DNA from 4 places in the Janthinobacterium sp. GL_088 genome. Region 1 is predicted to be linked to each of the others. Evidence: predicted binding sites of a transcription regulator. Region 1 holds the regulator's gene; each other region holds the start of a gene.
The links. The regulator FNR, encoded in region 1, switches genes on or off when oxygen is low (the NO sensors DNR and NnrR bind a similar motif). The targets are predictions, from matches to a motif close to TTGATNNNNATCAA.
Positions count from the first base shown of each region.

Region 2: the regulator FNR is predicted to act here: its motif matches at 6,391-6,404, upstream of AC3IQ7_RS22905 (universal stress protein).
Region 3: the regulator FNR is predicted to act here: its motif matches at 4,336-4,349, upstream of AC3IQ7_RS15740 (serine protein kinase).
Region 4: the regulator FNR is predicted to act here: its motif matches at 3,656-3,669, upstream of AC3IQ7_RS26830 (KamA family radical SAM protein).

Region 1 is NZ_CM174453.1:279,559-287,095, reverse strand. Features, by position in the region: gene AC3IQ7_RS01205 (sulfate/molybdate ABC transporter ATP-binding protein) at 1-313, shown strand, start outside; gene AC3IQ7_RS01200 (TOBE domain-containing protein) at 348-1,115, shown strand; gene AC3IQ7_RS01195 (hybrid sensor histidine kinase/response regulator) at 1,242-4,334, opposite strand; gene fnr (fumarate/nitrate reduction transcriptional regulator Fnr) at 4,584-5,342, shown strand; gene AC3IQ7_RS01185 (FixH family protein) at 5,346-5,870, opposite strand; gene ccoG (cytochrome c oxidase accessory protein CcoG) at 5,973-7,355, opposite strand; gene ccoP (cytochrome-c oxidase, cbb3-type subunit III) at 7,358-7,537, opposite strand, start outside.
Region 2 is NZ_CM174453.1:5,140,514-5,148,050, reverse strand. Features, by position in the region: gene AC3IQ7_RS22940 (sulfite reductase subunit alpha) at 1-1,136, shown strand, start outside; gene AC3IQ7_RS22935 (glutathione peroxidase) at 1,206-1,757, shown strand; gene AC3IQ7_RS22930 (DUF2325 domain-containing protein) at 1,771-2,997, opposite strand; gene AC3IQ7_RS22925 (hypothetical protein) at 3,035-3,361, opposite strand; gene hemP (hemin uptake protein HemP) at 3,447-3,644, opposite strand; gene AC3IQ7_RS22915 (Crp/Fnr family transcriptional regulator) at 3,895-4,701, opposite strand; gene AC3IQ7_RS22910 (response regulator) at 5,042-5,686, opposite strand; gene AC3IQ7_RS22905 (universal stress protein) at 5,842-6,309, opposite strand; gene AC3IQ7_RS22900 (protein phosphatase CheZ) at 6,776-7,537, shown strand, end outside.
Region 3 is NZ_CM174453.1:3,496,559-3,504,095, forward strand. Features, by position in the region: gene AC3IQ7_RS15730 (SpoVR family protein) at 1-995, opposite strand, end outside; gene AC3IQ7_RS15735 (DUF444 family protein) at 992-2,182, opposite strand; gene AC3IQ7_RS15740 (serine protein kinase) at 2,185-4,149, opposite strand; gene AC3IQ7_RS15745 (chymotrypsin family serine protease) at 4,406-5,587, shown strand; gene AC3IQ7_RS15750 (hypothetical protein) at 5,747-6,079, shown strand; gene AC3IQ7_RS15755 (catalase) at 6,174-7,537, opposite strand, start outside.
Region 4 is NZ_CM174453.1:6,006,568-6,014,104, reverse strand. Features, by position in the region: gene AC3IQ7_RS26850 (HDOD domain-containing protein) at 1-442, opposite strand, end outside; gene AC3IQ7_RS26845 (DNA-3-methyladenine glycosylase) at 733-1,311, shown strand; gene AC3IQ7_RS26840 (methyl-accepting chemotaxis protein) at 1,308-3,002, opposite strand; gene AC3IQ7_RS26835 (cache domain-containing protein) at 3,069-3,527, opposite strand; gene AC3IQ7_RS26830 (KamA family radical SAM protein) at 3,808-5,172, shown strand; gene AC3IQ7_RS26825 (MFS transporter) at 5,175-6,515, shown strand; gene AC3IQ7_RS26820 (fumarylacetoacetate hydrolase family protein) at 6,460-7,308, shown strand; gene AC3IQ7_RS26815 (carboxymuconolactone decarboxylase family protein) at 7,308-7,537, shown strand, end outside.

The DNA of each region.
Region 1 (7,537 bases):
GCAGGAACTGGCGCAGCAGTTCCCCGACGAGTTGTCCGGTGGCCAGCGCCAAAGGGTGGCGCTGGCGAGGGCGCTCGTGGCCGAGCCGGCTGCGCTGCTGCTCGACGAGCCGTTTGCCGCCCTCGATCCGGCCCTGCGTGTCAAAATGCGGCTGGAACTGAGCCAGTGGCAGCAGCGCCTGGACGTACCCATGATCCTGATCACACATGATCCGGAAGATGCGCGCATCCTGGGCGAGCATGTGCTGTACTTGCGCGACGGGCAGATCGATAACAGGGAAGAACACATGACATTGGGTGAACGCATTGGATAAATCAGCGGCCATTGGCCTGCAAGGCTCGGTATGGATGACGGTGGGCGGAGAAAACCTGGGCGGCGCCGGCCGGGTGGAATTGCTGGGTGCCATCGCCGAATGCGGCTCCATCACGCAGGCGGCCAAGCTTGTGAAGATGAGCTACAAGGCGGCCTGGGATGCCATCGACGCGATGAACAACCTGGCTGGCGAACCGCTGGTCGAGCGCCTGACGGGCGGCAAGGGCGGCGGCGGCACGCGGCTGACGCCACGGGGACGCCAGCTGGTCGACAATTTCCGCATCATCGAGCGCGAGCATGCCCGTTACCTGCGCCAGCTGGGCAGCCAGGCGGAAGGCATCGCCGACGACCTTTTACTCATACGGAGAATGGCCATGAAAACCACGGCACGCAATCAATTCCTGGGCAAGGTGGCCGAACTGAAACAGGGCGCCGTCAACGATGAAGTCACGCTGGAATTGCCGGGCGGCCAGCACATCGTGGCCATCGTCACGCAGGGCAGCAGCGCCAGCCTGGGCCTGGTGCCGGGCGCGGAAGCGTTCGCGCTGATCAAGGCTTCGTCGATCATCCTCGTGACGGACAGCCATGGCGCGCGCTTTTCCGCGCGCAACCAGCTGGCCGGGGTGGTGACGCGCGTGCAGACGGGCGCCGTCAACACGGAAGTGGTGCTGGACCTGCCGCGCGGCGGCACGATCGCCGCCATCATCACGAATCAAAGCAGCACCGATCTGGGCATCGAACCGGGCAGCAATGTGACGGCGATGTTCAAGGCGTCCAGCGTGATTCTGGGCGTGCCCGCATAAAACGCCAAAGCAAATCTACTGCGCGTCGCGATTTGCGGCCTGCGATGCTCACCGTGCTCTAGCACGGTTGCGCTTCTTAGGCACAACTCACTGCCGCTCGCTACGGTTTTCTTAGGCGTTTGGGTGCTAATCCTTCAGCCTGGACAACCAATCCGCTGCCGCCGCCAGCGCCAGTTCCAGTTCCTGCGCCGTGTGCGCCAGCAGCGCCGGCACCTCGTCCAGACGGCCCGCATCGATGGCTTCCTCGGTGGCGAAGGCGGCGCGGATCAGGCGTTTCGTGCCCAGGGTGCCGACGGAGCCGCGCACGCTGTGCAGGATGCGCGCCACGTCGCTGTGGCGGCCTGCCTGCAACGCTGTTTCGGCGTCGCGCACGGGTGTCATGCCCTTGTTCAGCGCGTCCTCCACCATGCGCCGCAGCACGCCGCGCCCCTTCGCATCGCGCCCCATCACGCGCATCAGCGGCGCCATGGAAAACACTTCCTCATCGTCGACGCGTGCCGGCTCGGCCGTCTGCACTTGCGGGCGCTTGGGCAGGTGGCGCAGGATGACTTCCATCATCTCTTCCACCACCACGGGCTTGGCGATGAAGTCGCTGATGCCGGCCGTCATGCAGCGCTCGCGCTCGGACGCCAGCACGCCGGCCGTCATGGCGATCACGGGCAGGTTCAGGCGCAGTTCCGTGCGGATGATGTGGGTGGCGCTGAAACCGTCCATGACGGGCATCTGCATGTCCATCAGCACGATGTCGTAGCGCAACGCTTCCGTGCGCAGCCGTTCCACGGCTTGCAAGCCGTCGCCCACCACGTCCAGGGTGGCGCCCATGTGTTCGAGGATGCCGCGCGCCACGGCCTGGTTCAAATGATTGTCTTCCACCAGCAGGAAATGCACGCCGGCCAGTTCCGTGCCCAGCGGCTGGTGCAGCATGCGTGGCTCGCCGCCGTCGTTCTTGGTAATCAGTGCCTGGTGCAGGGCATCGAACAGGCTGGAGCCCGTGATCGGCTTCATCAGCACAACGTCGGCCTCGGCCGCGCTGGAAATTTCCTCCAGGTGGTTGCGGGCGAAGGCGTTGACCATCACCACGATGGGCTGGCGCTGGCCGCTGGCCGCCTGGCGGATGGCCTTGGCTGTGGCCAGGCCGTCCATGACGGGCATGTGCCAGTCGGCCAGCACCACGTCGTATGGTTGCTGCTGCGCCAGGCGTTCGCGGTACAGTTCGATGGCGGCAAAGCCGGAGTCCACTTCGTCGGCCAGCCAGCCCCACGCCTCGATCAGCTTGACGATCAGTTCGCGCGTGGTGCGGTTGTCGTCGGCCACCAGCAGGCGCAGCTGGCCCAGCGCCGGCGTGCGCCGCGTTTCGGCCGGTTGCGCCAGCATCTCGAAGGGCACGCTGAACCAGAAACGGCTGCCCTTGCCTTCGCTGCTGGCGACGGCGATGTCGCCGCCCATCATGTGGATCAGCTGCTTGCTGATGGCCAGGCCCAGGCCCGTGCCGCCGAAGCGCCGCGTGATGCTCTGGTCGCCCTGGGAAAACGCGGAAAACAGCTGTTGTTGCTGCAGTTCCGTCATGCCGATGCCCGTGTCGCGCACTTCGAAGCGCAGCCAGGCGCGGCCGCTCTCGCTCTTGCTCTCGCTCTTGCTCTCGGCCAGGCTGACGGCCACCACCACTTCGCCGCTCTCCGTGAACTTGATGGCGTTGCCGGCGAGGTTGACGAGGATTTGCTGCAGGCGCTGAGCGTCGCCGACGAGGCGCCGCGGTACGTCGGGTTCGACGGCGATGGCCAGTTCCAGTTCCTTTTCGCCCGCATTCATCGTCATCGTCGTGGCCAGGGTATTCATGACTTCGTCGAGGTCGAATTCGACAGGCGACAATTCCATGCGGCGCGCCTCGATCTTCGAATAGTCGAGCACGTCGTTGAGGATACCCAGCAGCGACTGGCCCGCCACGCGCACCATGGTCAGATACTTGCGCTGTTCCGTGTCGAGCCTGGTATTGCCCAGCAAATACACCATGCCCAGCACGGCATTGAGGGGCGTGCGGATTTCATGGCTCATGTTGGCCACGAAATCGCTCTTCGCGCGGTTGGCCGCTTCGGCGCGGTCGCGTTCCTGTTCCAGCTCCGCCGCGCGCGCTTCGAGTTCCTGCTGCAGGCGGTCGCGTTCGCTCATCAGGCCGTTGAACGCTTCCGTCAGTTCGCCGATCTCGTCGCGCTGCCGTACCGGCACGGGGGTGAAGCGGCTGCCGCTGGTGCGCAGGGCCAGCAAGGTGTTGCGCAGGCGCACCAGCGGCGACAGCAGGCGCACGGTGACCCAGCCCAGAACGGCAGCGGCCAGCAGCGAAGCGAGGATGCTCCACAGCACCAGCCGGTACAGCACGCCATCGAACGGTTCGAAGGCATCCTCGACGGGCAGCGAGGCGGCCAGCAGCCAGTTCACGGATTTCAGGCGCTTGAAGCTGTTGACGGCCGTGATGCCCCGGCTGTTGGTGCTGACCATGCTGCCTTCGCCATCTTCCTTCAGCAACTGGGTCGTCGTCAGGTTGGCGTTCGGCTTGCGCGGTTGCAGCAAGCGGCTCGTATCGGGGTGCAGCACATAGCGCGGCACGGCGCCGCGCGTGAGGATGAAATAATAGCCGCTCTTGCCGATCTTTTCCGAGCGCAGGCGGCCCAGCAGGTTGTCCTTGTACAGGCGCAGCACGCCGATCACCACGCCGGCCACCCGGCCATCGGCGGCCAGCACGGGCGCCACCATCTGCACGATGGGCATGCCGCTCGATTTACCAAGCATCGGTTCGGTGATCATGGGCTGGCGCGTGCGCAGGACGGTCTGGAAATACTCGCGCTCGGCAACGTTGATGCCGGCGCGCCCCGCCACTTCCGGCATGTCGGCCACGATGGCGCCCTGCGCGTCGAGCACCAGCACGTCATCGAACAGCACCAGCATCGAGCGGCGCGAATAGTATTCGCGCAATTGGACGGGCCGGGCGATCAATTCCGGCGGCTGTTGCCGGGCCGTCAGGGTGACGATCTGCAGCAGCATGCCCAGCTTGTCGTCGAGCTCGGCAGCGGTGCGGGTGATCAGGGACGATTGCTGGCTCAGCAGTACTCGGGTGAAGTCGTCGCGCATGTGCTGCACCTGGATCATGGTGACCAGCGCGATCATGGCGATCGAGGTCAGGCTGGTGGCCAGCGCGACTTTTGCTTTGATGCCGAGAGGCTTCATGATTTCCTTTTCAGTACCGGGCGGCACAGGCGGCAGATAATGCTGTCAGGAATTTTCCTATCAATACACCAGCTTGGCAAGCGCCACCGCGCAAATTGCCCGCCCCGTACGGGCTTTTGACGATGTTGCCATATAATTAAAGGCTGGACGTCGTTTATTCGCCGAAATTACGGTGAAATTGGCATACGGCAACCCTGTATGCAGCTGTATGCAGTAAACTTGTTGTTGCATTTTCTAAAAGGTACCGACATGACTGAAGCGCTACTCACTCCCACCTTGCCCACCGTGAACGTGGAGGCGTTGCGTGCGCGATGCTCGACCTGCAGCATGCATCAATTGTGCCTGCCGATGGGCCTCGATGTGGGCGACATGGACAGGCTGGACCAGATCATCGGCCGCCGCCGCAAGATCGTGCGCGGCGCCTCGCTGTTCCGCATCGGTGACTCGTTCCAGAACCTGTATGCGATCCGCCTGGGGCACTTCAAGACGTACCAGATCAATCCCGGTGGCGAAGAGCAGGTGACGGGTTTTCAGATGGCGGGCGAACTGCTGGGCATGGATGCCATCAGCGCCGACCGCCACCACTGTAATGCAGTGGCGCTGGAAGACAGCGAAGTGTGTGAAATCCCGTTTTCCAGCCTGGAACAATTGCTGGGCAATATGCCGACCCTGCTGCGCCATTTCCACCGCATGATGAGCCAGGAAATCACGCGCGAGCAAAGCGTGATGCTGTTGCTGGGCAATATGCAGGCGACGCAGCGGTTTGCCGCCTTCATCGTCAACCTGGCGTCGCGCTATGAAGCGCGCGGCTATTCGGGCAGCAATTTCCAGCTGCGCATGTCGCGCGAGGAAATCGGCAACTACCTGGGCCTGACCATCGAGAGCGTCAGCCGCCTGCTATCCAAATTCAAGAAGGAAGGCTGGCTGCGCGTGTCGAACCGCGAGATCGAGATATTGCAGCCGGCCAAGCTGAAGGCCATTACGGCCGGAACCGACATCTGCAAATAAGGCTTACAGCTCTTCGTCCGCATGCAGCGCGATGCTGCGTTGCAGCGGCCAGGTCCAGATGCCGGACAGGCGCCACTCGCGTTTGTCGTTTTCCACCAGCACTTGCCAGCGGCTGCGCTCGAGCATCGGCAGCGCCACGGAAAAATTGCCGGCCGCATCGGGCTGCACCAGCACCTTGATATCCTTTTCCGGCAGGGTCGCATGCGCCAGGTGCAGCTGCAGCGGACCCTGGTAAGCCTTGCCGAAGCTGTGCACGGAACCGGTCAGGCGTGCTTGCGCCACGTCATACGACAGGCTCGTATCCATGGCCAGGTCGCTGGCGATCGTGTCGCGCTTCAAATCCTGGTTGATCGCCTTGCCCTGCTTGTAATAATCGCCCACCACCAGCGCATCGGGCTGCGTAAACGCGATATAGCCCATGAAGCTGCCGACGACCACGGACAGGCCGGGGCCGATCATCAGCAGCCATGGCCAGCGATGCTTGTACCACGGTGCAACGGGGGCTTGCAGTTTCAGACTGTCGGACATGATATTTCTCCTGTTTAATCAGCCAGTCCCCGCATGGGGACCGGCCTTCCTGCAACTTCGTGGCGGCGGCGAGGGCACCCGGTCCCCGTCCGCCTTTCCTTGTTAACGTGGCACGATGAATACCGCGCTTTCACGCACATGCAGCGACGGGTCGTCCAGCGAGTGCAATTCGATCGCAATCTTGTTCGAACCCTTCTCTCCCACGCCGTGCGGCACGCGCAGACGGATCGGCCAACCCAGCGTTTCCGTCGGCTGCAAGGTCACTTCTTCGCGCGTCAGCAAGGTCAGGCCCGGCAAGCCGGAAGCGCTGATCTTGAAATGCTGGGTTTGCTCCGACGTGTTCATGATCTGCAGACGGTAGACGTTTTCAATCATGCCGTCTTCCACTTCGCGTCCCATCGAACCGCGGTCGCGGATCACGTCCATTTTCAGGGGCGTGCGCAGGGCCAGCGACGTACATACGGCGATGATGATCAGGGCCAGGATGGAAGTGTAGATCAGGACGCGCGGGCGCATGGCGCGCTGGCGTATCTGCTTCGAATTGAAGTTGTTTTCCATCGCATGGTCGGTACTGTAGCGTACCAGTCCCCGTGGCCGGTCAACCTTGTCCATCACGCTGTTGCAGGCATCGACGCAAGCGGCGCAACCGATGCATTCATACTGCAGGCCGTTGCGGATATCGATACCGGTCGGACACACCTGCACGCACAGGGTACAGTCGATGCAATCGCCCAGCTTGTCGTTGTTGCCGGCCTTCTTGCTCATGGCGCCGCGTGGTTCGCCGCGCTTGGCATCATAGGTGATGATCAGGGTGTCCTGGTCGAACATGGCGCTCTGGAAGCGCGCGTAGGGGCACATGTATTTGCACACCTGCTCGCGCAGCCAGCCCGCGTTGCCGTAGGTTGCCAGGCTGTAGAACAAGACCCAGAACCATTCCCAGGGACCGAAGTTCAGGGTGGTCACCGACTGCGCCAGTTCCTTGATCGGCGTGAAGTAGCCGACAAAGGTAAAGCCCGTCCACAGGGCGATGGCGCCCCATGTCAGGTGCTTGGCCGTCTTCTTGAACGCCTTGCGCACGGAGGGGCCCTGCTTGTCGAGGGCCATGCGCGCGCTGCGCGTGCCCTCGATGTGGCGTTCGACCCACAGGAAAATTTCCGTGTATACCGTTTGCGGGCAAGAGAACCCGCACCACACCCGCCCGGCAATGGCCGTGACGAGGAACAACAAATACGCACAGATGATCAGCAGGGCCGCCAGATAGATGAAATCCTGGGGCCACAGCACGACGCCGAAAATGTAGAACTTGCGCGTGGTCAAATCGAACAGCAGGGCTTGCCTGCCATTCCAGGTCAACCACGGCAAGCCGTAGAACGCCAGCTGGGTAAGCCATACGCATACCCATCGCCAGGTAGCGTAGCGTCCTTTGGCCTCGCGAGGGTAGATCTGCTCGCGGGCCGCATACATCTTGATGACTTGAGGTTCCATTTTTACTTGGCGGGTGCCTGCGGATTCGACAGGCTCCAGACATACGCCGACAGCACGTGTACCTTGGATTCGCCGAGGAAATCGCTGAAGGCCGGCATGGTGTTGCTGCGTCCCTTGCGTACGGTTTCCATGATGGTGTCGGCGCTGCCGCCGTACAGCCAGGTCTTGTCCGTCAGGTTCGG
Region 2 (7,537 bases), 1.6 Mb from region 1:
GCATCCCCGTGCGCCTGTGCGCGCTGGCCGAACTCACGGCCCTTGATCTGCAACAAGCGGAACGGGCCTTGTTCCTGGTCAGCACGTATGGCGAAGGCGATGCGCCCGACAATGCGGCGGCCTTCATGGGCCGCCTGATGACGGGTGAGCTGGCGCTGCCGCAATTGCATTACGCCGTGCTGGCCCTGGGCGACCGCAGCTATGGCCAGTTCTGCGGCTTCGGCCGCGCGCTCGACGCCTGGCTGGCCGCGCAGGGTGCGTCGCGCCTGTTCCAGCGCATCGAAGTCGACCGCAGTGCCAGCGCCGCCATCGAGCAATGGTTCCAGCACCTGAGCCACCTGGCCGGCACCAGCGACGCGCCCGACTGGAGCGCCCCCGCCTTTGGCGACTGGCGTCTGACGCAAAGGCAGTTGCTGAATCCTGGCAGCGCCGGCGGCGCCATTTATCACGTGGAACTGGCGCCCGTGGCGGGCAGCTTGCCTGACTGGCAATCGGGCGACCTGGTGCAGGTGACGGCACCCGCCGACCCGTCGCAGCCGCGCGAATACTCGATCGCCTCGATCCCGCGCGATGGCGGTGTGCATCTGCTGGTACGCCAGCATGCGCATCCCGATGGCAGTCTGGGCCTGGCCTCTGGCTGGCTCACGGCGCAAGCCAAGGTGGGCGACGTGGTGCAGCTGCGCTTGCGCCAGCACAAACGCTTCCGCCTGGAAGACAATGCCCAGCGGCCATTGATTTTGATCGGCAACGGCAGCGGCATCGCCGGCTTGCGCGGGCATTTGAAAAGCCGCGTGCTGGCAGGGCAGCGGCGCAACTGGCTGATCTTTGGCGAGCGTAACGCGGCCCACGATTTCCATTATCGCGAAGAAATTGAGCGCTGGCACGCCAGTGGCGACTTGCCGCGCCTGGACCTGGCGTTTTCGCGCGACCAGGCAGAGCGGACCTACGTGCAGGACCGCCTGCGCGGCAATGCCGACGAGGTGAAACTGTGGCTGGAACAGGGCGCGGCCATCTATATTTGCGGCAGCCTGGCCGGCATGGCGGGCGGTGTCGACCAGGCCCTGCAGGAAATCCTGGGGCGTCCCGCGCTCGACGCGCTGGCGGCCGAAGGGCGCTACCGGCGCGACGTCTACTGAGTTTTTGACGCCGCCAGCGCGTTCGCGCGCACACGGCTATCATGATTGTTTCATCCAGGGAGAACCATCATGAGCGACAGCATTTACGACATTCCCTTGCGCCGCATCAATGGCGAGCCCACCAGCCTGGACGCGTATCGCGGCAAGGTCGTGCTGGTGGTCAATGTCGCCTCCGCCTGCGGCCTGACGCCGCAGTACGAAGGCCTGGAAAAACTCTACGCCGACAAGCAGGCCGAGGGCCTGGTGGTGGCAGGTTTTCCCGCCAATGAATTCGGCGCGCAGGAGCCGGGCAGCAATGCCGAGATCGCCGACTTTTGCCGTGGCACGTTTGGCGTGCAATTTCCCATGTTTGAAAAAATCGTCGTCAAGGGCCCTGGCCAGCATCCGCTGTACCAGCGCCTGGTGCAAGAGCAGCCGCGGGCGCAGGAAAAGCCGGGCAGCGATTTCCGCGCCAAGCTGGCCGGCTACGGCATCACGCAGGAGCAGCCCAGCGACGTGCTGTGGAATTTCGAGAAGTTTTTGATCAGCAAGGACGGCAAGGTGGTGGGGCGTTTCGCGCCCGACACCACGGTCGATGATGCGCTGTTGCGCGAGGCCATCGCGCAACAGCTGCAGGCCTAAGCTTGGGCCTGGCTTAGTCGGATGCGTCCAGCACGGCCGGCTCCATCTCGCCGCTCACTTCCTGCAAGCCGCGCGCCAGGCTGGAAATGCTGGGGTTGTCGATGAAGACGCAGCGCTTGCCCGTGCGCTTGCAATAATCCTTGACGCGCCAGTAGGCGCTGTGGCTGATGCAGCCCGTCTGGCAAATCACCAGGTCGGCCGCCGCCAGGCTCGAGTCGAGCAGGTTGGCATTGTCTTCCAGGCCGCCGTCGTGGTGGGCAAACTGCGCGCCGACCCGTTCGATCAGGGCGCGGTAGGTGGCGACATTCCCGCTGCGTCCGCCCACGCACAAGACGCTTTGATCGACGAGGCGGATCGGCATTTTCAGCTTGCCGCCCGTCGGCACTTCCAGCTTCGGCGCCGGCGGCGGCGCGACCGCGCCTGGACGTGGCTGGGCCTGTTTCAATTCCACGATTTGCTGGCGCAATTCCTTTTCGCGCTCATCCATTTGCGCCAGGCGCTCGACCAGGCGCGTGCGCGATTCCAGCGCCGGGATGGCCGCCTGCAATTGCGCCAGTTCCGCGCGCAAGCCATCGATCACGCTATCCTTGCCTATGGCCTCGGCACGCGTGCGCAGCAGCACGGCTTCCTGGCGTTCCAGTTCGCCCGTCTTTTCCATCAGTGCGGCCTGGCTGCGTTGTTGCAGCTTGGCCAGTTCGTGCGTCAGGCGTGCATTTTCTTCCTGCAAGGCCGTAAACTTGCCCATGTCGGCGCGCACGCAGGCGCCGGCCTGGTGCTGGATCATGTGCAAGTCGCGGCACATCTGCTCTTCCAGCTCGGCATCGCAGCGCGGGTGCGTCAGACCGGCCCAGAAAGCGCCCGACACGTCGCCGTTGGCGACGGCCGTGCGCCACAGTTCGGCCACTTGCGCCGTCGTCTTGGCGCCGCGAAAGCGCAGGATCACGGGAGCGTAGCGGCGTTCGAGTTCCTTTTGCAGCGCTTCGGACAGGCGGTTGCGCGCGCCGCATTCCGTCACGGCACCCACGTGCACTTCGTAATCGTCGGCCAGCACGCGCCCGCCCGTCATCTTGCCCACCAGCTTGCGCAGGTATCCCAAGGGCAAGCCCACGCCGACCAGCGGGCAATGACAGGTATGCGACAGTTCCCACAGCCGGCGGCGGCGCGAAGCGAGTGCGGCCGTTTCGGCCCCGCCGCTGGAACAATTGCTGATGACGGGCAGGGACTGGTCTTTGTCACACATGGCGATATCCTGTTGGACGGTGGGGATGGAAAAGAAATTATTGCGGCAGGGGCGAGGCAGGGCGCTTGGCGCTCAGCATGCGTGCCAGGCGATCCAGCAAGGAGGTCCTGGGCGGCGCGGGCTTGTGCAGCGCCACCAGGGCGGCCCATTGCTGCGACAGTTGCTGGCACGTCGCTTGCAGCACGGGGCCCAGACCGGGCGAACTCGACAGTACTTGCAGATGGCGTTCGATGACACCGGCCAGTTTCTCGCAGGGACTGCCCGCATGGTAGTGCGACATCAGGTGCAGCACGGCCGACAGCAGCAATTCAGGCTGTTGGCCTTGCGGGGAGGGAAACATCGGGGAAGGTCGGTCGTTCGCCATCAAACACTCCTGTGCGGTGGTTTGGCTGGCTGCGCGCACGGGGCGCGACTGGCTGGCGAGTGTGGTGACTGGCTGCCGTGCTGCTTCAGGCAGTCAGGATCAGCTTGTTCAACTGGGTGACGCGCAGGCGATAGATCTTGCCGCTGTGCTCAATCTCCACTTCGCGACCCTGCTGCAGCAGCGCTTCGCTGGTGATGCGGCGCGCCGGCTGGGTCATGCTGACGGGAGGGCGGACGTGGGCGGTAGCGGCATCCTGGATCAAGGCTGGTTTTGAGCTTTGCATGTTGGGCTTTCTTTATCTCAGTTGAGAATGATTCGTATTTGCATTATTGTTGAATGTGGCCCGAAAAGCAAGGCTTATTTGTGCGGAATCCGCGCTTTTTTATGGTGACATGGCAGCGTGGATGATCGTGCTGCGCAAAGCTGGCCGCAGGAGCGGCGCGGGAGGCGGAGGCGGCAAAAAAGACCCGGCAAGGCGTTGTGCGCCTTGGCCGGGTCAAGCCTGTGCCAAGCTTGAGGAAATCGGGATGGCGCTAAATAGTAGCCAGCAATTGCGCCGAAGCGCTGGCGGCGGCGGTGGTGTCGGCCTTGAGCTTGGCGGCGGCCAGCTGCTTGGCGCGCGAGCGCGACGGCGGCAGGCGGCGCAGGGTTTTCAGGGCGTCCGGATCCTTGATGCCGATGGTGCGCTGGTCAACCGTGATCAGGCCGATTTCATTGAAGGCGGACAAGGTGCGGCTCACCGTTTCCAGGGTCAGGCCCAGATAGCTGCCGATTTCATGGCGCGTCATGCGCAGGTTGAACAGCTTGCTCGAATAGCCCATCTGCGCAAAGCGGTCGGCCAGCGAGACGAGGAAGCGGGCCACGCGGGCTTCGGCACTGAGGGCGCCCAGCATGCCGATCATGGCTTGCTCGCGCACCAGTTCGCGGCTCATCACGCCGTACATGACGTTTTCCAGTTCCAGGTGGACTCTGCCCAGCGCCGTCAGCTTCTTGAACGGCAGCAGGATCAGGTCGCAGTCGGACAGGGCCACCGCTTCCGAGGAGTAATGGCGCGAGTGGATGCCGTCGACGCCCAGCATGTCGCCCTTCATGGGAAAGCTGAGCACCTGCTCATTGCCGAATTCATCGATGAGCACGGTTTTCAGGAAGCCTGAATTGACGATGTACAGGGTGTCGAACGGCTGGCCGATCGTGTGCACGCGCTGGCCCGTCTTGAATTGCACGTGCTGGAACAGCAGTTCGTCGGCGGCGATGGTGCAGGCGCTGGAGATATGCAGCAGGTCGCACACCTCCTTCAGGTTCGACCAGAGCCGGCCCTGGCGCTGGCGCCCCGCTTCCATCGGAGAGGAGGGGGCCAGCGATGGTGAGGCGGCGCGGGTATCGGGCTTTTGCGTGGACAGCATGTTCATCTCCTGGTGACAGGTAGTTCAGAGTTGAATAACGGGGTGCGCGGGACGGCGGGCGGGCAAGGGCCGGCGGCGCGCGTTCAGGCAGGTAATGCTCAATTCGCTGAAGACTTGCTGTGTGATGAAATAACTTCCCAGCAACTTGATTACTGGTTTCAGTATGCCAACAACCGTATGCAATTAATATCAGCAGTGGCTGAATATGGCAGTAGGAGCTGTGGTAGATGTAGTAGGATTGTTCCTACAGTCGACGCGCGGGCGCGCGCCGCCGGACTTAGGTCTTGAAGGGGGAAAGCAGGCGGTGCGCGACGGCATACTGGACCATTTCCGACAGCGAACTCATACCCATTTTTTGCATGATGCGCGTCTTGTGCGTACTCACCGTTTTGACGCTCAGGTGCAGGTTGTTGGCAATTTCCGTGATCGACTTGCCTGCCACCAGCAGGGAAAAGACTTCGAATTCGCGGTCCGACAACTGTTTGTGCAGCAAGCTTTCATTCGGCATCATGATGTTGAGCACGAGTTGCTCCGCCACCTCGGCGCTGATATAGGGACGGCCCGACGCCACCTTGTGGATGGCGCCCACGAGCTGGGTGCCCGCGCTTTCCTTGGTCAGATAGCCTTGCGCGCCGGCGCGGATGGCGCGCACCGCATATTGTTCTTCCTCGTGCATGGTGAGGATCAGGATGGACAGCTTGGGCGCCTCGCTGCGGATTTGCCGGATCAGGTCGACGCCGCTGCGGCCCGGCATCGACAGGTCGAGCAGCAACAGGTCGAAGCCGCCCTGGCGCACATGGTTGAGGACTTCAAAACCGTCGATGGCTTCACCCACGATGTCGATATCCGGCGCGCCGTCAAGGATGCGCTTTAATCCTTCACGCATGATGGTGTGGTCGTCGGCAATCACAATACGTATCATAGGCGGGCAATCTGGTGGCGTGTAATCTGCTCTGTCCGTCACCGGACAATCAAATGTTAAGAAACGAGAAATGTTGTCATTTTAACTGAAGTGGCCGCACGTTTGCCTTTTTCTTGGTGCGCCGGCAACGGCGGCCTTCGTGGCCATGTGACCCCTTATTTTGCCGGGGGTTCCTTGATCAGCCTGTGCACGAGCACGGGCAGTTTCGAGTGCGACAGCACCTTGTTGGTCACGCTGCCCAGCAGTAACTGCCCCCAGCCGCTGCGGCCGTGCGAGCCCATGAAGATCAGGTCGCATTGCTGCAATTGCGCCACTTCCACGATTTTCAGGGCAGGGCTGTCGGAAAAGGCCGTCAAGCCCGTCGCCTGCAGACCCCGCTTGGCGGCCGCGTCGAGGATGGGCTGCCAGTGGTCGGCGCCCGCCTTGCGCATGGCGATGCGGTATTCCTCTTCGCTGGGATAGCTCGGTGGAATGATTTCGATGTACACCGGGTACTGGTACTCGGGCGCCACGTACACGGCAAGGATGTCGGCGTGCATCTGTTCGGCAAAGGCAACGCCGGCACAGGCCGTCAAGTTGGAGACGGTGGAGCCGTCCGTGGCGATCAGAATTTTCTTATACATGGCAGGTCCTTTGGCAGTGACTCAGCGCGCGCAACGCCTCTTATTGTAGACGTGGCGGCAGCATTGTATTCATGTAAAGACTTGATAATTATCAATACTACTGCACCTTCAGTATAGACAACATTGGCAGAAAGATCGTGTTTAGCTGCAACGATGGCCGTGCGAGGCTGTTGCGCAGGCGCCCGGAGGCAGGATTTGTCATGTCGCGCGTGGTCTTGCACGCACGCCAATGGTAGTATTTCAAAATACAACAGCAGGAACACTTATTTCCTGGCGGAAAAGCTCTTGTGGACCCGCTTTGCACCAGGAAGCGCGTTTTGAGATTTACCAACAGGGCGGCGCCCTGCTACACTCGCACCATCGCAGCGGTATTGCCTCAAATCATCTTAATCGAGAAATTGTGGGTATCAGTCTGTAAAACGCACAGTTCAGGCGGAATTTTGACAAATTATGGAGAAGCAGGGATATGACCAACGCCGCTGATGATTTCGATGCATTATTCGATGAAGTATCCGCGCAAAGCGCGGCCGCAGCCACGCCGGCACCCGCCGCCGCGCCCGCTCCTGCCGTGATCGCGGATGATGATTTTGACGCGCTGTTCGACTCCGTGTCGGCCAGCGCCGCCGTCCCGGCAGCCGCAGCGGCGCCGGTGGCTGCCGCGCCAGCCGCTGCGCAAGCGGCCGCCGTGGCCAGCGCCGACGCGCATGGCGAGGCGGCAGATCCTGTCGACCAGTCCGACAAGCCGATGTTCGAGCGCCTGGGCGGCATCGTGCGCCTGCTGCACGATTCGCTGCGCGAACTGGGCTACGACAAAGCGTTGACGGAAGCGTCGTCACAGATCGTCGATGCCCAGGACCGCCTCGAATATGTCGCCACCCTGACGGAGCAGGCCGCCAACAAGGTACTGAATACGCTCGACGAAGGCATGCCGGCGCAAGACGTGTTGTCGAAGAAAGCCAAGGACATGGACGGCCGCTGGACAGCCTTGTTCGACGGCAAGCTGAGCCTGGAAGAATTCAAGGCTCTGGCCGGCGATTCGCGCCAGTTCGCGCAAGCCGTTGCCGAAGCGACGGAAGCGGAAAAAGCACGCTTGCTGGAAATCATGATGGCCCAGGACTTCCAGGACATCACGGGCCAGCTGATCAAAAAAGTGGTCAACATCACCAAGACGGTGGAGCACGAGCTGGCTCAGCTGCTGCGCGACAACGCGCCGGCCGAAGTGCGCGAG
Region 3 (7,537 bases), 3.2 Mb from region 1:
TAGGGATTGACGGCCAGCGCCTGCTGGTGCTCGCCCGCATAGGGGCGCACCACGTCCGAATGCGACTTGATGGCGGCCAGGTACAGGGCCGGCGGCAGGAAGTCGGCTTCGCGCAGCAGCCGCGCATGCCAGTATGAGGCCCAGCCTTCGTTCATGATCTGGCAGGCGTACACGGGGTAGAAGTAAAACGACTCTTCGCGCACGGCGAGGAAAATGTCGCGTTCCCAGTCGGCCAGCTCCGGCCCATGCTGTGCAAGGAACCACAGCAAATCGTATTCGGGCTGCGGCGGCAGGAGCGGGCGCTGTGTCACGCGCGCCCGCGCCGCCGCGTGCGCCGCCAGCGCGGCCGCTTCGCCGGGCAAGCGCCGGTAGCGTTGTGCAAAAGGATCGTCCACGGCGGTCCTTTCCTGCTTGCTGGCCAGGCTCGCCGGCGCGGATGGTACGGATGGTACGGATGGTACGGAGTATGGCGGGCGGTGCAGCTCGGCGTGGATATCCACGTGCTGCTCCAACGCCAGTGCCGCGTCGAGCACGGCTTCCACCTGCTCCTGTCCGTGGCGTTGCAGCGCCATTTCCAGACGTTGCGCCCGCGCCGCGCTCTGTTCCAGGATGCGCTGGCCCGCCATGGCGCCGAAACGCAGGAACAGCGCATTGCGGCTGGCAAAGTCGGCGTGGCCCAGCACGTGCGCTGTGACGAGGGTGTTTTCGGCAACGGAATTGTGTTCGGCCATGTAGGCATGGCAAGGATCGCCGGGAAACATGACTTCGAACATATGCGAGTTGCCCATCTTTTGATGCACGAGCTGGTGGATATAGCGCACGCCGAACGACCAGTGGCGCATGCGCACTGGCAAGCCATAGATGGCGATCTCGGCCATGAAACTGTCCGGCACCAGTTCGAACTCGACGGGGGCGAACTCCAGCCCCAGTTCCCGCGCCAGCGCTTCGATGCGGGCCGCGTAACCGTCCAGGCCGGCTGTGTCAGCCAGCGTCATGGGACTTCTTCCGTATCGGCCGCCTCGTGCCGGAAAAAGGTGCGGATGGCTTCCCACACGTCGTCAGTCCTGCTGAGGATGCTGCTGTGCAAGGGCAAGCCGCGCCGTTCCAGCTCGGCGAACAAGCTGTGCATTTCCGTTTCCAGGCTGCGCGGCACGCCGGGGATGGTTTCCACATAGCCCATATAGTTGAGCAAGGCGGCCAGTTCGCCCAGGGCCTGGCTGGCAGCTCCCCGGTCTTCGCTGAAATTCTCGCCATCGGAGGCATAAAACAGGTAGGCGTTGTAGCGGCCCGGCGCGTAGTGTTGCTGCAGCAGTTCGCGGCTCAGGCGAAAGGCGGTGGAAGCCATGGTGCCGCCCATGCCATTGACCAGGAAGAACTCGGCTTCGGAAAATTCCCAGGCCCGTGTCGTATGGGCGATAAAGCGCGTTTCCACGCGCGCATACCTGCGGCGCAAGCCTTGCAAGGCAAAGAAAAAGAAGGATTTGGCCAGCCTGCGCTCGGCCTGCGCCATGCTGGCCGACACGTCCAGCACGAAAAACACGACGGCGTTCGTGCTGGGCCGGGGCTGTGGCAGCACCTGGCGGTAACGCAAGTCATCATTGGTGAAGGGCACGGGCTGCGCTTGCAAGGCGCGTCGCTTGATCGCTTCCTTGACCGTGCGCCGCCGGTCCAGCCGGGAACGGGCGCCATGCCGGTCCAGGCCGCTACGCACGAGCCGCACGTCGTCGATGGCGCCCAGGTGGCGGGGTTTGAGGTGCGGCAATTCGAAGGCGTCCCACAGCCAGTCGAGTATGTCGTCGATGGGAAACTCGAGCAGCAGACGCACGGCCCCCTCGCCATCGCCGCCTTCGCCTTGCGTTCCTGCCCCGCCCGTGGCGGCGGGCCGGGCCGGGCGCAGGATATCGCCAGGCTGGCCGTCTCCCTGGCCCGCGCCCACGCTGTTGCGCGCGGGCGCCAGGCGGAAATGCGCATGTTCGAGCAGGCGCATGGGCACTTGCACCGTGCGCTGCTGCGGCCCGCCGATCAGGTCAGGCGTGGCGACCAGGTCGGGCAAGTGCGCCTGCACGGCTTCGCGCACTTTCTGGTTGTGGCGCAGCCAGTCGCGCGCGCCGCGCGAGAACAGCGCGTACCACGGCCGGGCCAGGGCTGGCGCGGCGGAAGCGGGCGAGGTCGCGACGGCCATGGCTATTCCTGCGCCAGCAAGGTGGTCACGTAATTGAGCGCTTCACGCGCGCTGTGGGCGTCATAGCCATATTCGTCGACCAGGCGCTGCTCGACGGCGGAGATTCTCGCCCGCACGTCGTCGTCGGGGCGCTTGGCCGAGCCGACGAGGCGCAGCACGTCGCGCCGCTGCTCGAACAGATATTGCTGGATGGCGTCGTGCAGTTGCGCATGGCTGCCCAGGCCAAACGCCTCGCCCCGTTTGAAGGCGCTCATGGCCTTGCGTACCACTTCTTGCCGGAACGATTGCTTGCCCGAGTCGCTGATGTGGATTTTTTCTTCCACGGCGCGCAGGAAGCGCTCATCGGGACGGCGTTCTTCGCTGGTGATGGGATCGCGGATCTGACGGTTGTCGAGCATGGCTTCGACTTCATCGAGGTATTTGTTCAGCAAGTCTTGAGCTTCTTGCTCGAACGACACGAACAGGGCCTTGTGCACGTCGGCCTTGACCCAGCGGTTATAGAAATCCTTGCGCGTGAGCACCAGGTAATCGACCCACTTGCGCTTGCGCCGCGGTTCGATGCGCGCATCGTTCTCGATGCCGTCCTTCAGGGCCAGCAGCACGTCCATGGTGGACAGGCTGTTGCGCTGTGCGGAAATGATGGCGTGCGACAGGGCATTGATGACGAAACGGGGCGACACGCCCGACAGGCCCTCGTCGGGCGATTTGTCGCGCTCGCGCATGCGGCGGATGTCGGCCGGCTGCAAGTCGTCCACATCTTCGTTGGCGTAGATGCGCAGTTTCTTGACCAGGTCGGCTTCCTTGTCGTCGCCCTCTGGCAAGCGGCTGAGGATGGCAAACACGGCCGCCGCATGCAGCACGTGGGGATCGAGGTGCACGTCGCGGAAGGCGGGGGCGGCAGCCAGGATCAACTTGCGGTAAATGCGCGCCTCCTCGCGGTAGTTGAGCGTATAGGGCACTTGCACGATGACCATGCGGTCGAGCAAGGCCTCGTTTTCGCTTTCTTGCAGAAATTTGCGAAATTCGGCCAGATTCGTGTGGGCGAGGATGGTTTCATCGAGGTAAATCAGGGGGAAACGCGACACCTTGACATTCTTTTCCTGTGTCAGGGTGAGGAGTAAATAGAGGAATTCCCGCTTCACCTTGAGGATTTCGATCATTTCCAGCATGCCGCGGCTGGCCGCATACACGGCGCCGGACCACGACCAGGCGCGCGGATCGCCCTCGTCGCCGTATTGCGCCACTTTCGACAGGTCGACGGAGCCGACCAGGTCGGCCAGGTCGGCCGTGGTGGGATCGTGCGGCGCATACGTGCCGATGCCGCAACGGCCCGCTTCCGACAGGTGGATGCGCTCGACGGGCATGCGCAGGAAGTCGCCACCGTACTGTTCTTCCAGGCGGGCGCGGCAATGGGGGCACAGTTCGCCCTGCAGCTCGGCGTCATAGCTGGCGCGAAAGTCGGCGCGCATGCTGTGCGGCACCAGATGCAGCGGCGATTCGTGCACGGGACAGCCGGCGATGCCGTACAGCGCGCCTTCGCTGCTATGGCTGTATTCTTCCAGCCCTCGCTTGAGCAGGATCACCATGGTCGACTTGCCGCCCGATGGCGGGCCCAGCAACAGCAACATGCGCCGGCCCACTTCCGAGCCGGCGGCGGCAGCCTTGAAGTAGGCGGCGACCCGGTCGATCGCCTCGTCGATGCCGAACAGCTCGTCGTCGAACAGGTGGCAGCGGAAGCGCCCGTTGTCATCCGTCTGGCCATTCCAGCGCATCATGTCCCACAGGTACTGGTGCGCGCTGCGCGTCAGCAGGGCGGCGCGGCCGGGCAGGATTTGCTCGATGAAGTCGGCAAAACTGCCGCGCCAGGGGCTGATGCGGTGCTTTGCCGCCCAGGCCGCCATGCCGTGCACAAAATCCGCATGCTGGCCTGCCTGCTCGCCCGCGGGCGCGTCGTCGTGGCGTGTCATATCAGGGCTCGTCATTGTTTCCCCATCCATACCGTTGCTGCCGTGGAGCAGGCCCAGTGCCAGCCTGTCGGCCAAGTATACGGCGGCGCCTCTGCCCGCACGCCTGATCTCGCTCAACCTTGGCGAGGGAACTATTTTTGCACTCGTTGCCGCCATGGGGGCCGGGTCGCCATGCGTGGGCGCGGTTCAATCCAGATCAATACCGGCCCGCGCGGCCCGTCCACACTGGTGGCTTGCGGCGACCCACGAGGAGAACATGATGATAGGCAACGAGAATGGTTTCAGCGCCCCGCCCGGTAGCAGCGGCAGGGGGCAAAGCGCGGACGATGAAGAGGCCGTCGGCCAATTTTCCGTCCCGGGCGAAGACGACAATATGATCGAGAGCGCGTCCGTCGCGGAGGTGCCCGACGCCCTGAGCGGCGTCAGTATGGAATTGCTGGAAATCAAGCGCAGCATCGAAGACGGCATGCGGCAAAGCATTTCCCAGGCGGGCGGCGTGCGCGCGGCCGACGCCTTCAGCGACGGCGGCAATATCCAGGGTGTGTCCATCGGCCTGGGCGAGGGCGCCAGCGACAGCTCGTCCGGCGAGCCAGGCTTGCCGGCCCTGACCCTGTACGTGGCCGAGCCCACTTCCGTCGACCGCGCCAAGGCCGCCATCGTGGGAGCCATGGGCGTGCGCGCCGTGGCCAGCGACAGCGTGCCCGTCAACATCGTCGTCACGGGCGTGATCGATGCGCAACCGCACCGTTTCCGCCTGCGTCCGGCGCCAGGCGGCGTGTCCGTCGGGCATTTCCGCATCACGGCCGGCACCATCGGCTGCCTGGCCGTGGGGCGCAGCGCGCCGCGCAACAGCCGCTTGATGATACTTAGCAATAACCACGTGCTGGCCAATTCCAATGGCGGCGTGTTCAACGACTGCATCGTGCAGCCTGGCCCCATCGACGGCGGCCGCTGCCCGCAAGACCAGGTGGCCGTGCTTGAGCGCTTCGTGCCCATCAATTTCAGCGGCGGCGTCAATTTTGTCGATTGCGCCACCGGCTGGGCCTGGCCAGACAGGGTGCGCCCCGAACTGGTCTACCTGAGTGGCGGCGTGCCCGCCTACTTCCGCATCAGCAATGCGCTGGTGGCGCCCGCGCTGGGCATGATGGTTGGCAAGTCCGGCCGCACGACGCAGTTGACGCAGGGCCGCATCACGGGCCTGGGCGCCACCATCAACGTCAATTACGGCGGCGGCAGGATCGCGCTGTTCCAGGACCAGATCGCCATCACGGGCGTGAGCGGGGCGTTCAGCGCGGGAGGCGACTCCGGCTCGTCCATCTGGACCTGGAACCAGCAGCGCAATCCCGTCGGTCTGCTGTTTGCGGGCGGTAATAACATCACCTTTGCCAACCAGATGCGGCGCGTGGTGGTGGCGCTCGACATCAATTTGTACACCTGAGCACGCTTTCAAGACCAGGCGAGGCGCCTTGCATAACACGGTTTTTTGCACGATGATGATCTTGGACAAGGGACGCCGCCACGCCTGGTTCGGGCTGGCGAAGCGTGCTGCAACGCCGGATGGGCGGGTGTATCATGGAAAGCATCAGGAGGGTCTGTCATGTCAAACAGTAAATTCGCACAATCGCCATATGCCGTCTTCGAGGACGCCGCCATGCCGTATTTGCCGGATGAGACCCCTGGACAGGGCATGGGACAGTACGCCCCTGCCGCGCCCCAGGGCCGCCTGGAAGCGGCAAAGCGCCGCAACGAGCGGGCGCTGATGGCCATCGATGGCGTGGAAGGCGTCAGCGTGGGGCAAACGACCGTGGGCAAGGAAGCGCTCGTCGTGTACCTGCGCGACTCGTCCGTCAAGCGGCGCGTGCCTTCGCAGGTCGAAGGTTATCCGGTGGAAACGAGCATCACGGGCCAGATCGATATTCAGCGCTGGTAGACAGCAAGCGGGCCTGGACACCTTGCCGCGGCGGAGCGTTGCGTTGCGATGGAAGACCTGTTGCCAGGCCTTCCATGCAATCCTGTAGCCTGCCTTATTTTCTCAGGCGGCCGATCGCTTCGGCCACGCCCGCGCCATAGGCGGGGTCGCACAGGGTGCAGTTGCCGATGTGGCGTTGCTTGACTTGCTCCGACGCGCCCGAGATGGCGCGCGCCGTGTTGTCGAACAAGGCTTGCTGCTGCGCCGGGGTCATCAGTTGGAACAGGGCGCGCGGCTGCGAATAGTAATCTTCGTCGACGCGGTGGTTCCAGTGATCGGCCGCACCCTCGATGCTGAGCGGCGGCTCGCGGAAATCGGGCTGTTCGGCCCATTCCTGCTCACTGTTCGGTTCATAGCCCAAGGTTCCGCCCTGGTTGCCGTCGACCCGCATCTGGCCGTCGCGGTGGTAGCTGTGGAACGGGCACTTCGGCGCATTGACGGGAATATGGCTGTGGTTGACGCCGAGGCGGTAGCGCTGCGCGTCGCCATACGAAAACAGCCGGCCTTGCAGCATCTTGTCTGGCGAAAAGCTGATGCCGGGCACCACGTTGGCCGGATTGAAGGCGGCCTGTTCCACTTCCGCGAAGTGGTTGTCGGCATTGCGGTTCAGTTCCAGCACGCCCACTTCGATCAGCGGGTAGTCGCCGTGCGGCCACACTTTCGACAGGTCGAACGGGTTCAGGTGATACGTGCCTGCCTCTTTTTCCGGCATGATCTGCACATACAGGGTCCAGCGGGGGAAATCCTTGTTTTCGATGCTTTCATACAAGTCGCGGTGCGAACTTTCGCGGTCCTTGCCGACCAGTTCCTCGGCTTCCTGGTCCGTTAGGTTTTGGATGCCTTGCTGGGTTTTAAAAGTGAACTTGACCCAGAAACGCTCGTTTTGCGCATTCAGGAAGCTGAAGGTATGGCTGCCGAAACCGTGCATGTGGCGGAAGCTGCGCGGCAAGCCCCGGTCGCTCATCACCACCGTTACCTGGTGCAGGGCTTCCGGCAGCGAGGTCCAGAAATCCCAGTTGCTGTTGGCGCTGCGCAAGCCCGTACGCGGGTCGCGCTTGATGGCGTGATTCAAATCAGGGAATTTCAAGGGGTCGCGCATGAAAAACACGGGCGTATTGTTGCCGACCAGGTCCCAGTTGCCTTCTTCCGTATAAAACTTCAAGGCGAAGCCGCGGATATCGCGTTCCGCGTCCGCCGCGCCCCGTTCGCCGGCCACCGTGGAAAAGCGCGCAAACATGGGAGTGGACTTGCCGACCGCACCAAATATCTTCGCCCGCGTGTAGCGCGTGATGTCGTGCGTGACGGTAAACGTGCCGTGCGCGCCGGAACCCTTGGCATGCATGCGGCGCTCGGGAATGACTTCGCGGTCGAAGTGGGCCAGTTTTTCCAGGAACCACACATCTTGCAGCAGGGCGGGGC
Region 4 (7,537 bases), 740 kb from region 1:
ACAGGCCGAAGGTGTGGGCGATGTCGGGCGGGGCGATGCGCAGCTTGCGCGAGGTAAATACCAGGGCGCGCGCGCGTTTGGCCGACACGTCCCAGAAGTTGGTCAGTTCCACGCCTTCCGCTTCCAGCGCCTGGCGTGCCAGCAAGCCCGTCATCATGGCGCTGCATTGGTTGATGCCGAGAAAATTGATGCCTTGCTCGACGGACTTGGCCTTGCGCGCGGCGCCATAGAACGGCGAATTCGCCAATTTCAGCAGGGCGCCCGACATGCCGACATCGTCGGCGATGATGCGCGCGATGCGGCGCGGCGACGGGTCTTGTTCCGCCAGTTCGCGCTGCAAGTCGACCAGCAGGCTGGGACGCGGCGGGATACGGATGGAACGCATCAAGGCGTCAACCGGATCTTCCTGCACTACCTGCTTTTGCGCTGCCGCTCTCATCATCACGCTTTCATCATCATTTTTGTGCCCGGTGCTTATTCTGTCGCGCGCTGCCGCTGCCCGCTTCATGAGCGTCTGGCGCAGTGCCCGACGATTATCGCTGTTTATGCATGGCAATAGTTCATATCTGCAATATATTCTGGAAAAAATCCCCGTTTTGGCCTGGTCCGGCCGTGATTTTCGTCATTTTACGACGCCGTCCATTCCGACATTCATGATGAAAATATCAAGTTTTATTTGTTTTCAAGGCGGGGCAAGGCGTGCGGCGGGATGCGCGGCAGTACAATTGCCGGATGAAAAAAATCCTTGCGGGTATCGATTTCGCGGACGACTCCAGCAGCGTGGCGCACCAGCTGATCGGCGTGACGGTGCTGGTCGACGGTGTGGGCGGGCGCATCGTGGAAACGGAAGCGTATGACCGGTTGGATCCGGCCTCGCACACGTATGGGGGCATGACGCCGCGCAATGCGGCCATGTTCGGCCCGCCCGGGCACGCCTATGTCTACCGCTCGTACGGCATCCACTGGTGCCTGAACTTTGTGTGCCGGGAAGCAGGGCATGGCGCAGGCGTGCTGATCCGCGCCATCGAACCCGTGGAGGGACTCGACATCATGCGCGAGCGGCGCGGTGTCGAGGATGCGCGGCTGCTGTGCTCTGGGCCGGGCAAGGTGTGTCAGGCGCTCGGTGTGAGCCATCTGCAGAACCGGCTGGCGCTCGATGCGCCGCCGTTCATGCTGTTGCCCCGCGAGGAAGAAGTGACGGTGCGCACTGGCCCGCGCATCGGCATTTCCAAAGCGATGGACACGCCTTGGCGTTTCGTACTGGCCGGCTCGCGCTACCTCAGTAAACCGATGCGCGCGCCTGCCGCCTAGCTACGCCGGCGCTGCGGCGTCGTGTTTGTGCCGGGCAAGGCGGACTTGCCGCGCAACGGGTTGTGCAGTGCGCGCCGGTCCTGCTGCGCACTGGCCGGATGCTGGAATGCTTCTTCTTCGGTAGGGCCGCTCGGCGCGGCCGGGCGCTCGTCCAGGGTGAAAACGGCCACGGCCGCCGACAATTTGACGGCCTGGTCCTGCAAACTGGCCGCGGCTGCCGCCGCCTGCTCCACCAGGGCCGCATTTTGCTGGGTGACATCATCCATTTGCGTGACGGCCTGATTCACTTCCGTGATGCCCGACGCCTGCTCCGCGCTGGCCTGTTTCACGCGCTGGATGATTTCATTGACTTGCTGCACCGAGGCCACGATGGCACCCATGCTGTCGCCCGCTTGCTGCACGGCCACGCTGCCGCCATCGATGGTGGTGACGGAGGTGGCGATCAGGGTCTTGATCTCTTTGGCCGCCTGTGCCGAGCGCTGCGCCAGGGTGCGTACTTCGGACGCCACCACGGCAAAGCCGCGGCCTTGCTCGCCCGCGCGCGCCGCTTCCACCGCCGCGTTCAGTGCGAGGATATTGGTCTGGAAGGAAATGCCGTCGATCACGCCGATAATATCCACGATCTGGCGCGAATTGGCGCGTATTGTCGCCATCGTCGTCACCGCCTGCTGCATCGACGCGCCCCCTTGCACGGCCAGGGTGGAGGCTTGCCCCGCCAGCTCGCAGGCCAGCTGGGCATTGTCGGCGTTGTCATTGACGGCTTGCGTCAGCGCTTCCATGGCGCTTGACGTTTCTTCCAGTGAACTGGCCTGCATTTCCGTGCGCGCCGATAAATCCAGGTTGCCGGTGGCAATTTCGTGCGAGGCCGTGTCGATCGATTGCACGGCGCCCATGATGGTGCGCAAGGTCTGGTTCAGGTGGGCAATGGTCTGGTCCAGCACGCGCGAGGTGGCGGCGATTTCGTCATTGCCCTGTTTGGGCGCGCCGGCCGTCAGCTTGCCCGCCGCCAGGTCTTGCACGGCGTCGGCGATACCGCGGATTTCCACCAGCATGGCGCGCCGCACCAGCATGGTCACCACGATGGAGACGAGGATAGACAGCAGGACCGTCAGCAGCATGCTCCAGCCCAGGGTGCGAAACTCGGCGCTGGCCGTCGCATGGGCCTGGCTGCTGAGCGTTGTTTCCAGAGCCGACAGTTGCGCCAGCTGCGTATTGAACTGGCCGAATTGCGTTTCCGCCTTGAGCATGGAATTGGTGGCGATCGACTGGTCCATCTGCGCCATTTCCATGGTTTCCAGCACGGCCTTGCGATAGCCGGCCAGCGCCGCGATGGCTGCATCGACGAGGGTGCGTTCGGTGCCCGTGGCCGTGGCGCGCAGCGTGGTCAGCTGGGTGCCGATGGCCGCGTGGCGCGCCTTGATCTGTTGTTCAAGTGCATCGAGGCGGGCCTTGGCGAAGCTGCCATTCGTCCACGACAGCAACTGGTACATATTGCCATGCACCTGCCTGGCCTCGCCGAGTACGTCGGCGGCCGCCTTCAAATGCGTGATGCGCACCCGCGCCATGTTTTCCAGCGAGGCATTTTGCCGCACCATGCCATACCAGGCGCCGGTCGAGCTGAGTATCAGCAGCAGCAAGACCAGGGTGGGCGCCAGCAATAATTTTGGTCCGATGCGTAAGTGATTGAGCATGCTTGACTCCCGGCTATGGCTGTTCCAGGCGCAGGCGGCGCGCGGCGTGCGTGCGCCGCCCCTGCCTTATTTTTTGTAGATCCCCGCTTCCAGCACTACATCGTTGACGCGCAGGATGTACGTGGTCTTCGGCTCGATCTTGCCGCTGGTGGGATTCTTGTACTGGTAATCGACCCAGCCCTTGCCCTGCTTTTGCGCCAGCTCAATGATTTCACGGCGATATTTCTTGCCATTCGCGTCGGGCACATCCGTCAAATCCTTACCCACGATGGAAGGATTGATGGGGTGGGCCAGCACGATACCCGTCTTGATGTCGCGCATGTCCACGTATAGCGAGCCCTGCACGAAGTCCGGGTCTTTCGCCGTGATTTTCTTCATCATTTCTTCCTTGCCATGCGCCTTCATGAAGGCGGCGCCCCGTTCGGCCATGGCGATGGCGTCTTTTTCCGTTGGTTCGACGGCGGCGCTGACGTTGCCACCGGCAAATGCCAGGCACAGCAGGCTACCCGTGAATAAGCGTTTCATGAAAGCTCCTTGTGATATCGAGGGATGTGTTGCCAAGCCGTAATTTACGTCGCCGACGCTTTCCTCAAATTGCGATGGAACAAACTAAGGTGTTGCTTGTAGGCAGCATGCAACGTATCGACGGCTTGTTGATATGTAGCAATTTGGTTCCAAACAGCAAGAACTATGATGACTTTCACAGCATGCCGAGGTGACGTGGCATGGGAGGAAGAGGCTGGAATTGGCCGATATGGGGCTGGTTTCATGCAAGTTATCGTTATTTCCAGGCAAGGAGCCTACCGTGTCCGCACTCATTACCGAGCCGTTTCCACCCAAGTTCAAGCCGTATACGCGGCAAACCATACAACAGGCGCGGCAGTGGGAATGGCTGCCGGAAGAGCAGCGCGAAGCCGTGCAAGTGGTGTCGCACGTCTTGCCGTTCCGCACCAATGCCTATGTGCTCGATCAGCTGATCGACTGGAACAATATTCCTGACGACCCCATCTACCGCCTCGTCTTTCCCCACCGCGACATGCTGCCGCCCGAGCAGTACGCGCACTTGCGCGACCTTGTGCTGGTGCAGCGGGACAAGGCCGCCATCGATGCCTATGTGCACGGCTTGCGCCTGGGCATGAATCCCCATCCGGCCGGCCAGATGACGCATAACGTGCCAAAGGTCAACGACGTGCCCGTGCGCGGCTTGCAGCATAAATATGCGCAAACGGTGCTGTTTTTTCCCAGCGCGGGACAGACGTGCCACGCGTATTGCACCTTCTGCTTCCGCTGGCCCCAGTTCGTCGGCATGGACGACATGAAGTTCGATGCGCGCGAGTCGCATGAGCTGGCCGCCTACCTGAAACTGCATCCGGAAGTGACGGACGTGCTGATCACGGGCGGCGACCCGATGATCATGAATACGCGGCAACTGGCCGCCTACCTGGAACCTCTGCTGGCGCCGGGCCTGGAGCACATCCAGAACATTCGTATCGGCACCAAGGCGGTGGCGTATTGGCCGCAGCGTTTTGTCTCCGACCGCGATGCGGATGACCTGATGCGCCTGTTCGAGCGCATCGTCAAGGCGGGCAAGAACCTGGCCGTGATGGGCCATTACAGCCATGCCGTCGAGCTGCGCCAGGACATAGCCCAGCAAGCCGTGAAACGCATCGTTTCCACGGGCGCCACCCTGCGCATGCAGGGGCCGCTGATCCGCCACATCAATGAAGACCCGGCAAGCTGGGCCGAGCTGTGGCAGACGGGCACGCGCCTGGGAGCGGTTCCGTATTACATGTTTGTCGAGCGCGACACGGGGCCGCGCGGTTATTTCGAGTTGCCTCTGGCGAAGGCGCACGAGATTTTCCAGGCCGCCTACCAGATGGTGTCCGGCCTGTCGCGCACGGTGCGCGGGCCTTCCATGAGCGCCTTTCCCGGCAAGATCGTGATCGACGGTATCGTCACCATCCACGGTGAAAAACTGTTTGCCCTACAATTTTTGCAGGCGCGCAATCCGGACTGGGTGCGCCGGCCGTTTTACGCCAAGTTCGATGCGGAAGCGACGTGGATGGATGATTTGAAGCCGGCCTTTGGGCAGGAGAAATTCTTTTTTGAAACGGATGATCCCGTGCCGCAGGTGCCGCATAAAATCATCCGCCTGGCACAGGCCGCCTGAGCATGTACGGCCACGGTGCGCCTGCCCGCTCCGGCGTGGCCGTGTTTTGCCTCGTGTTCCTGCCGTTTGCGCTCGGGCATTATCTGTCGTGCCTGCTGCGCGGTGTGAATGCCGTGCTGACGGCCGAGTTGCTGGGTGCCATCGCCCTGACGCCAGCCCAGCTGGGGCTGTTGACCAGCGCCTTTTTTCTCGCCTTTGCACTGGTGCAACTGCCGGTCGGCATGGCGCTCGACCGCTACGGTCCCCGCACGGTGCAACTGTGGCTGCTGGCGCTGGCGGCGCTGGGCGTGTGGCTGTTCAGCCGGGGCCACAGCTTTGCCGAGCTGATGTGGGCGCGCGCCTTGATGGGAGCGGGCCTGGGCGGCTGTTTCATGGCTGCCGTGAAAGCGGTCTCGTGCGCCATCGCGCCAGCTCGCCTGCCTTCCGTGCATGGCTACCTGATCGCCGTGGGCGGCCTGGGTGCGGCGACGGCCACCATGCCCGTCAAGCTGGCCCTGCACTACACGGACTGGCGCGGCGTGTTCCTGGGGCTGGCGCTGGCGGCGCTGTTCATCGGCTTGCTGATCCGCCTGCTGTCGCCGGCCATGCCCGCGCCCGCCGTAACCATGAGCAAGGTCAGCGTGTGGAGTGTCTATCGTGACCCGGCCTTTCGCCGCACCATCGCGCTGATCCTGCTGCCGCACACGGTGTTCTTTGGCGTGCAGGGTTTATGGATAGGGCGCTGGCTAGCCGATGTGGGCGGCATGTCCGATGACAACGTGGCGTATTTGTTGTACCTGGGCATGGCGGCCGTCATCTTCGGCGCCATCGGCATGGGCATGCTGACGGAGTGGGCGGGGCGACGTGCGATTGAACCCATGCAAGTGGCGGGCGCCGGCATCGTCCTGTTTGTCGCCGTGCAAGTGGCGATGGCATGCAACGTGGCGCTCAGCCTGCCGTTGCTGTCCGTGCTGTTTACCTTGCTGGGCACGGTGACAGGGCTCGAGTATGCGATCGTCGCGCAAAGCATGCCGGCCAGCTTGACGGGCAGGGCGGCCACCTGCCTCAATCTGCTCATTTTCACGGGCGCCTTCCTGGTGCAGGCGGGTTTTGGCCTGATCCTCGGCTGCTGGCCCCTGAACAGCCAGCAGCAGTATCCACCGCAGGCGTATCAGGCGGCGTTTGGCGTGCTGGCGGCCTTGCAATTGCCGGGACTTGCGATGTTTTTCATTCACCGCTACAGGCGTGCCGGGCCATCCGGTAAAATGGCAGCCTGCACAGCGGCAATGATCAACTCCAAGGAAGACTATGAAACTCGTTCGTTATGGACGTCCAGGCAAGGAAAAACCGGGCCTGATCGATGAAGAAGGCAAACTGCGCGACCTGTCCGGCGTGGTCCAGGATATTGACGGTGCGCAATTGTCCGACAAGGCCCTGCGCAAGCTGGCCAAGCTCGACGAAAAGACCTTGCCTTTGGTGCGCGGCAATCCACGCTTCGGCGTGCCGCTGGCGAAAGTCGGCAAGTTCATCGGCATCGGCCTCAATTACGCGGATCACGCGGCCGAGTCCGGCATGCCGATCCCGGCCGAACCGATCGTGTTCATGAAGGCCATTACTTGCCTGAATGGCCCGGACGACAATGTCGTGTTGCCAAAAGGCTCGAAAAAGACGGATTGGGAAGTGGAGCTGGGCGTGATCATCGGCACGCGTGCGCAATACGTGAGCGAAGAGGACGCCCTGAAATACGTAGCCGGTTACTGCGTCGTCAACGATATCTCCGAGCGCTCGTTCCAGCTGGAGCGGGGCGGTCAATGGGATAAAGGCAAGGGCTGCGACACCTTCGGCCCCATCGGCCCGTGGCTGGTGACGCGCGATGAAATCATCGATGAGCAGGATCTGGACCTGTACCTGGAAGTCAATGGCAAGCGCATGCAGACTGGCAATACGCAAACCATGATCTTCACGGTGGCGCAGATCGTCAGCTACCTGTCGCAATTCATGACCCTGGAACCGGGCGACGTCATCGCCACGGGCACGCCGCCGGGCGTAGGCCAGGGCCGCAAGCCGCAGCGTTTCCTCAAAAAAGGCGACAGCATGCGCCTGGGCATCCCCGGCCTGGGCGAACAGCAGCAGGACGTGGTCGCCTGGACTGCCTGATGGCCGGTAGCGATATCGACCGTTTGCCGCCGCTGCCTTTGGCGCAGCTCAACGCCCAGCAGCGCGCAGCTGCGCAAGCCATCATCGACGGTCCGCGCGGGGCGCTGTACGGCCCCTTCGTGCCGCTGATCCGCAGCCCCGAGCTGATGGAAACGGCGCAGCGCATGGGAGAATATTTGCGCTACCGCAGCGCCATCGGCACGCGGCTGTCGGAACTGGCGATCCTGGT